DNA from 2 places in the Neobacillus solisequens genome. Region 2 is predicted to be linked to the other one. Evidence: riboswitches for the same ligand, from Rfam matches in the RefSeq annotation. Region 2 holds a riboswitch; the other holds the start of a gene.
What was found. Region 2 has a riboswitch for preQ1 ahead of queC (7-cyano-7-deazaguanine synthase QueC). Riboswitches for the same ligand answer to the same signal wherever they lie in the genome.
Positions count from the first base shown of each region.

Region 1: linked by a shared signal. The riboswitch ahead of ACI3K6_RS13060 (QueT transporter family protein) and the one ahead of queC (7-cyano-7-deazaguanine synthase QueC) in region 2 are both predicted to bind preQ1.

Region 1 covers NZ_JBKFGJ010000011.1:331,153-334,564, forward strand. Annotated here, with positions in the region: gene ACI3K6_RS13040 (globin domain-containing protein) at 1-173, opposite strand, end outside; gene ACI3K6_RS13045 (DMT family transporter) at 382-732, shown strand; gene ACI3K6_RS13050 (DMT family transporter) at 735-1,049, shown strand; gene ACI3K6_RS13055 (copper homeostasis protein CutC) at 1,087-1,779, opposite strand; PreQ1 riboswitch class I at 1,887-1,931, shown strand; gene ACI3K6_RS13060 (QueT transporter family protein) at 1,938-2,474, shown strand; gene ACI3K6_RS13065 (methyl-accepting chemotaxis protein) at 2,948-3,412, shown strand, end outside.
Region 2 covers NZ_JBKFGJ010000002.1:550,870-554,281, reverse strand. Annotated here, with positions in the region: gene folE (GTP cyclohydrolase I FolE) at 1-400, opposite strand, end outside; gene queE (7-carboxy-7-deazaguanine synthase QueE) at 428-1,156, opposite strand; gene queD (6-carboxytetrahydropterin synthase QueD) at 1,149-1,622, opposite strand; gene queC (7-cyano-7-deazaguanine synthase QueC) at 1,627-2,286, opposite strand; PreQ1 riboswitch class I at 2,340-2,382, opposite strand; gene ACI3K6_RS03185 (MTH1187 family thiamine-binding protein) at 2,470-2,772, opposite strand; gene ACI3K6_RS03180 (hypothetical protein) at 2,902-3,264, shown strand; gene nrdG (anaerobic ribonucleoside-triphosphate reductase activating protein) at 3,284-3,412, opposite strand, start outside.

The DNA of each region.
Region 1 (3,412 bases), on a different contig from region 2:
AAAAATTGAGGTAAAAACATCCTCTGCTTCCTTTTAATTTCTTCCATATCCCCTTCGAATAATGGTGCCAAATCTGGATCGTCATAAACACGAGGGTAAAAGGCCTCAACCAGTTTATTAATCGTTTCCTGCCCACCAATTTCGGTATAAAGTGATCTAAATGGAATTTCCAAATTTACTCACCATCCTCCTAACATTTTTTCCCTGTATTTCTAATTATAATAAGGTGAATAAAGTTATTTCGTGATATAAATCACACTTTCAGTAAATGATGAACATTTCCTTACAGTACTTTATCAGATTAAACATCTTTTCTTGTATTTATGGTATTCTAAAATAATGACTTAATTCAAAATTAGGGTGCAACACGAGGTGATAAAAATGAACAAAGCCTGGATGTATGTAGGAATGACCTGCATCTTTGAGTTAATGTGGGTATATGGATTTAACACAGCCGTCACTTGGTGGGAATGGGGTATGGTTATCGCCATCATTTTTACTGACTTCCACATCTTGCCTAAGGCTTGTGAAAGTTTGCCAACGGGTACCGTTTACTCGGTTTTTGCTGGTGTTGGTACAATAGGGACGGTCTTAATGGATATATTTCTGTTTGGTGGAAGCATGAACACTCTTAAATTACTGTTTATGGCATTCATTGTAATCGGAGTGATTGGCTTGAATCTTGCTGATCATCGTGAAGAACATAAAGAGGTTAGGAAGGAGGTCGCCTGACAATGGGCTGGTTGTTTTTAATATTGGCTGCTGCCAGTGAGGTAATCGGGGCTGCAGGTTTAAAATTATATAGCCAAAAAAAATCGATCCGAAATGGACTTCTTTATATTGGCGGGTTTGGACTTTCCTTTGTATTTTTGTATACATCATTCCATTATATACAGTTAAGTATAGCCTATACAGTCTGGACGGGGATTGGCACTGCTGGAGCCGTTTTAATTAACATGTACCTTTTTGGTGAATCCAAAAATATCGGGCGGTTTATTAGTGTGGGCTTAATCATGATTGGGGTAATCGGATTACGGGCTATGTCCTAAACGAAAACAACCCAAAGGCATATTTGGGTGTTTTCATTTACGTAAGCAATTCTTTTAATTGTTTGATCTTGTTTCCTTCAATTTGATTCTGGAAGCTTCCTCCCATCCTGACCGCAGAGCCAAAATGATATTCACTGGCACGAAGCTCTTTGTGAACAAATTCTATATTATCTAAGGACAGTCCAGAACCGGGCATGATGATTGGATAATGCGCAGATTGTTTCGATTGTTGGATCATCTCTTTTAATGTGCTGATTCCTTCAATTGCCGTCGGATTTCCTCCAGAAGTTAAAATGCGGTCCACATGAAAGGAACTGCCAATGAGCGATTGATAAAGTCCAAGGGGGTTGGTTTCGTCGATTGCCCGGTGAAACGTAACCGAGAGACCTTTGCATTCTTCCAATACCATTGATAGAAACTCAAAATCCAAAGTCCCGTGCTCCGTAAGCGCACCAAAAACAATCCCTGCCGCACCTAGTTCCTTGATCATTTTTATATCATCCTTCATGGCGGACCATTCATTTTTTAGATAGGTAAAGGAGCAGCTATGCGGACGCACCATGACCATTACTGGGATATCAACACTGTTTACCACTGTTTTGATAATTCCGTAACTGGGGGTTAATCCACCTTCTCCTATGGCAGATACTAATTCTAATCGATCTGCTCCATTTGCCTCTGCCATTATGGCATCCTCTTTGTTTAATACAATAATTTCAACTAAGCTCATGTGCATTCCCTCATTCTGTTATCATTCTTACCTAGTTTATAACAAGTTTAAAAAAGTGTCATTGACTGTTTGTACGTTCTATATTATTATACTAGTTTGCAGGTAACTAACTAGTGGTTCGAGAACCTCCCACTTAAAAAAACTAAGGAGAAATGAATATGGAGAAAACAAATGAAGCGTTCGGTGTTCATTATCAACCGGACAAATCACAAAGTAGAATCAAAGAAATTGCAGTCAACGGAATTGTTGCTGCCTTGTACATTGCTGTTTCAGCTCTAATCCAGCCATTTGGATTCACACAAGTACAGTTCCGCGTATCAGAAATGTTTAACCATCTGGTTGTATTTAACAAAAAATATCTTTATGGCATTATTCTTGGCGTTTTTCTTACTAATCTGTTCTTTTCACCAATGAAGGCCGACCTTATATTTGGCGTGGGTCAATCATTAATCGCCTTGTTAATCACGATTTTATGTGCAAAGTTTATTAAATGCATATGGACACGAATGATCGTGAATACGATTGTCTTTACTTTTACAATGTTCCTCATTGCCATTGAATTACACCTAGCCATTAAACTGCCCTTCTTGTTTACATGGTTAACTACTGCTGCTGGAGAATTAGTCGTGATGGCCGTGGGAATGCCGATTATGTATTTCATTAATAAACGTGTACACTTTGATAAAATCGTATAAATATTTAGAGCTATTGTCTGATCGTTTGACCAGACAGTAGCTCTTTTTTTTGCTTGACTCTATTAATATTGATTGTTGGTTTCGTGAGGTAAAGGAATTGATAGGCGGAGAAATCCGGCTAATAGATGAAGAGTAAGCAAAAGAAGCAGATATAAGCGGAGAAATCCGCTTAACTAATCTAAATAGGCTAAAACTCAAAGTTTTAGATCAAATAAGGGGAAAATTCCGCTTATTTTCAAGAAAATATGGGTATTTCCCAAATTTAGTGGAATTTTTCCGGTTATTTTTCAAATACAGTAAAGCAAACATTCAGTTTTATAAAATGAATTATATATTAGGTGACACTTCGTAATATTCTTAGCAGGACAAAATCAACAGTATTCTACAACATAGCCTTTTGCTTAAGGAAAACTTAAGGAACATATGCTTAAATGTCCTCATATGTAATTTATCATCAGGAGGCTGGCATCATTATGAATTTTTTTAAGAACTTTAGGTTTGCTCAAAAAATTAGCGTTTTAACTGCAAGTTTTTTCTTATTTCTTGCTATCATTGGCTACGTTTCATTCAATCAAATTTCCGATTTACATTCAAAGGTAAAAGAATTGAATGATTCACGTCTTGTACCCATTGTCCAACTCGAGGATCTAAAATCAAATATCGAATACATAAAGACACAATCTACTTCCATTATGGATGCACGTGATGATGCTGAAGAAATGTCAGCTATTCAGAAGGATGTAGCAACTCGAGAAGCTACTGTAAAGAAACAGTTAACGGCATACAAAAATAATTCAGAATTCAGAACCATGGTAAAAAAGGTGAACGCCTTCCTTACTGCTTCTGAATCGTTTGTGCACTCAAACGAGGCACAACAAACGGTGGATACTACTATACAGCAAGGGGCAACTGCAGGTCCGCCTCAGGGTATGGTGAAA
Region 2 (3,412 bases):
TTTCCATCATCGTATCGGCAACAGTCGAAGTAATTCTCTCTTGTAATTGCGGTCTGCGAGATATAGCTTCCACCGCTCTGGCCAATTTGCTTAGTCCTGTCACCCGACCATTTTTAGGAATGTAAGCTACATGTGCTTTGCCGAAGAACGGAACGAGATGATGCTCGCACATCGAGTAAAATGGAATATCCTTTACCAATACTACTTCTTCGTGGTCTTCGGTGAAAATGGTTTCGAAATACACTTTCGGATCAATCGTTAAGCCGGCAAACATTTCTTCATACATTTTGGCCACACGTTTTGGAGTATCCAAAAGCCCCTCTCTGTTTGGATCTTCACCAACCGCTTCTAATAGTAAACGTACTGCTTCTTGAATTTTCTCTTTATTTATAGTACTCATCATTTCTCCCCTTTTTCCTCTATAAAACTATACGCCGCGCTTGTTTCCCCAAACATACGTATGCAATTGCGGCAACACTTTTACGTTTTTAAGCTCGTGATCTTTCATGACTTTTTCGATCAGCCATTCATATTTATCAATTAATTGACTTACTAACTGCTGATTTTCATTCGTTTTGTTATCATCATTTCCTACCTGGAAGAAAAACGGAACCTCAGGATAACGGAAATGGACATTTTTCGCATATTCGTAATCTTCCCCATTGAAAACAACGACCTTTAAGCTGACATTTCGAGAATGGTCTGCTTTCATTAGGTTTTCAATTATTTGGTCAAGTGTTTCAAAATTGGTGTTCATTCCTGAACTTGGCGGTTTTGGTGAAATTGTTAATTCATCGATTTGGTAAAACCAATCTTGCCACGTGCTGCCTTGTGTTTCTAATCCGATGTTTATATGATTTTTCTTTAATAATTCTATTAAACTGTTAAGATTTTTTAATAAGGCTGGATTCCCTCCAGAGATCGTAACAAAGGAAAATCCATCTCCGCCAAGGCTAACGAGCTCCTGCCAAATTTCTTCTGCAGTCATTTGTATGGTTAACTCTTTTCCGGTTCCGTCCCAGGTAAACGCAGAGTCACACCAGGAACAGGAATAATCACAACCGGCGGTACGCACAAACATGGTTTTTTGCCCGATTACCATTCCCTCTCCTTGGATGGTCGGTCCGAAAATTTCCATAACAGGAATTTTACTCAACTTCCATCCACTCCCGTCTTGCTTCGGCGTAGCTGGTAGGCGTTTCAAATAAACGGACAAACTCCACTCTTGCTCCAAGGTATTGAGGCATTTGATCCAGTGCCTCTTTCATTTTTTCGAAAATCCAAACCACCATATTTTCTGCTGTCGTATTCATTGGTGGCAAGGTTTCGTTTAAGTAGCGATGATCGAGATGAATCTCAATTTCATTTTTCCAAATTTCTTTTATGTCGCCAAAATCAATCATAAGGCCACGTTCGTCCGTAAATCCGCTAACACCAAAAATGACTCTGTAGGTGTGGCCATGAAGGTTTTTGCACTTGCCTTCATAATTGTGCAAATGGTGGGCCGCATCAAAGGTAAATTCCTTGCTGACCAGCACTCGTTTTGAATGATATTTTAGCTGGTCACGCGAAATATCCTCATCGATTTTTTGTAGCTTATCTACAATTCGAAAACCATACATGGAGTTATGCCTCCTTCCTTGTGCTTAAATACTGATCGAGGCCTCTTTTTCTCAATTTGCATGCTGGACATTCGCCGCAGCCATCCGCAATAATTCCGTTATAGCAGGTTAACGTTTTTTCGCGGACAAAATCCAAGGCATTTAATTCATCTGCCATTTTCCACGTGTCTGCTTTATCAATCCACATTAATGGGGTGTGGATGACAAATTCCTGATCCATGGACAGGTTTAAGGTGACGTTTAACGATTTAATAAACACATCACGGCAATCCGGATAACCGCTAAAGTCCGTTTCACACACTCCGGTAACAATATGCTTTGCCCCTACTTGACTAGCCAGAACGCCGGCAAACGAAATAAACAATAGATTTCTTCCTGGAACAAAAGTGGATGGCAATTCACCCTCTTCGCCCTCTTTTACTTCAATATCATCACGGGTTAAAGCATTAGGAGCTAACTGATTTAATAACGACATATCTAAAATATGGTGCCTGACACCCAGTTCATTTGCAATATTTTTGGCGCATTCAATTTCTAGACTGTGCCTTTGATTATAGTTAAACGTAACCGCTTCTACTTCTTTAAAGTTCTTTAATGCCCAAAATAAACAAGTGGTACTGTCCTGACCACCACTAAATACAACTATTGCTTTATCATTTTTCATGAATAACTCTCCTTTAAAATAGAAAAACAGGCCCACTAAAGAAAGCAGTCCTGTTTTCCATAGTTTTTTATAGAGGGTAGCTAGAACCTCTTTCCGTCTCGACGGAATTATTTAATTATGGAACTATTCTACAATGTTTTTTTCATTCTGTCGACAACTTTCGACTTTTTCTTGAGAGGATCTTTATAATTTTGCCTGAACAGATTGTAACTTCCGCTCCATCGAATTTTCCTTATCGCGGCGATCATCAATCCTTAGGTTCGTGCAAACCCGTTGCAACCCTTTCTTAAACGGCACTTCATGAATTTCTTGTACAATTTCCATCAATAATGGCAGTTCGCCTTCGATTAACGTGCTCATCGGTGTCAACTGGTATTTCACTCTTCCCTCGTATTGCTGAAGTACTCTATGTATTTCTGCTACATATTCGCTCACGCTTGGTGTACCGGTCCCAACTGGGATTACAGTGATATCGATAATAGCCATATTTTTTCCTCCTGTATTGTTACTACCTTAACAGGATACCATATGTTTTCTGCTGCAACAAAACATGGTGATAGTTGGCTGTTTCAAAACATACAATCTTGTTAAAAAAGAATTCGGGGAGATGCGATCATGGAATTCCAGATGCAAAAAGCCAATCTGCTTGCGGACAATATCAATCGTTTTATTAAGTTTATCTATATACATTATGAAAACCGCAGCAGTTCTAGTATTAAAAATGCTGATAAGTTGTATCAAATCAAACTTTTTATTGAAGAGTACAGATTCCAAATCATCGCGGATGAGCTTAAGAGAATCAATCAGTACGACTGGAATGAAAAATATACTATATACTTGGTGGATGAATTTTATAAAGGGATTTCTGTTATTGATCAATATGTAAACCATCATTATGAAGATTTATTTCTTGTTTCCGCGCGTCTGTACACGTTGATGAGCCTCAGTTTGATCATTAAAAACACCGGCCATGACTGAAACATGGCCGGTCCTGTATTTACGAAATTTCTTCGATAATCTCTCCGCTCTCAAGGGTTTTTGGCGCATTAATGATGCGCTGGTTGGAGCTTCCTTTATATCTTAAAGTCAAATCGCGCTTTTTCAGCTCAAATCTTCCATCTACCAA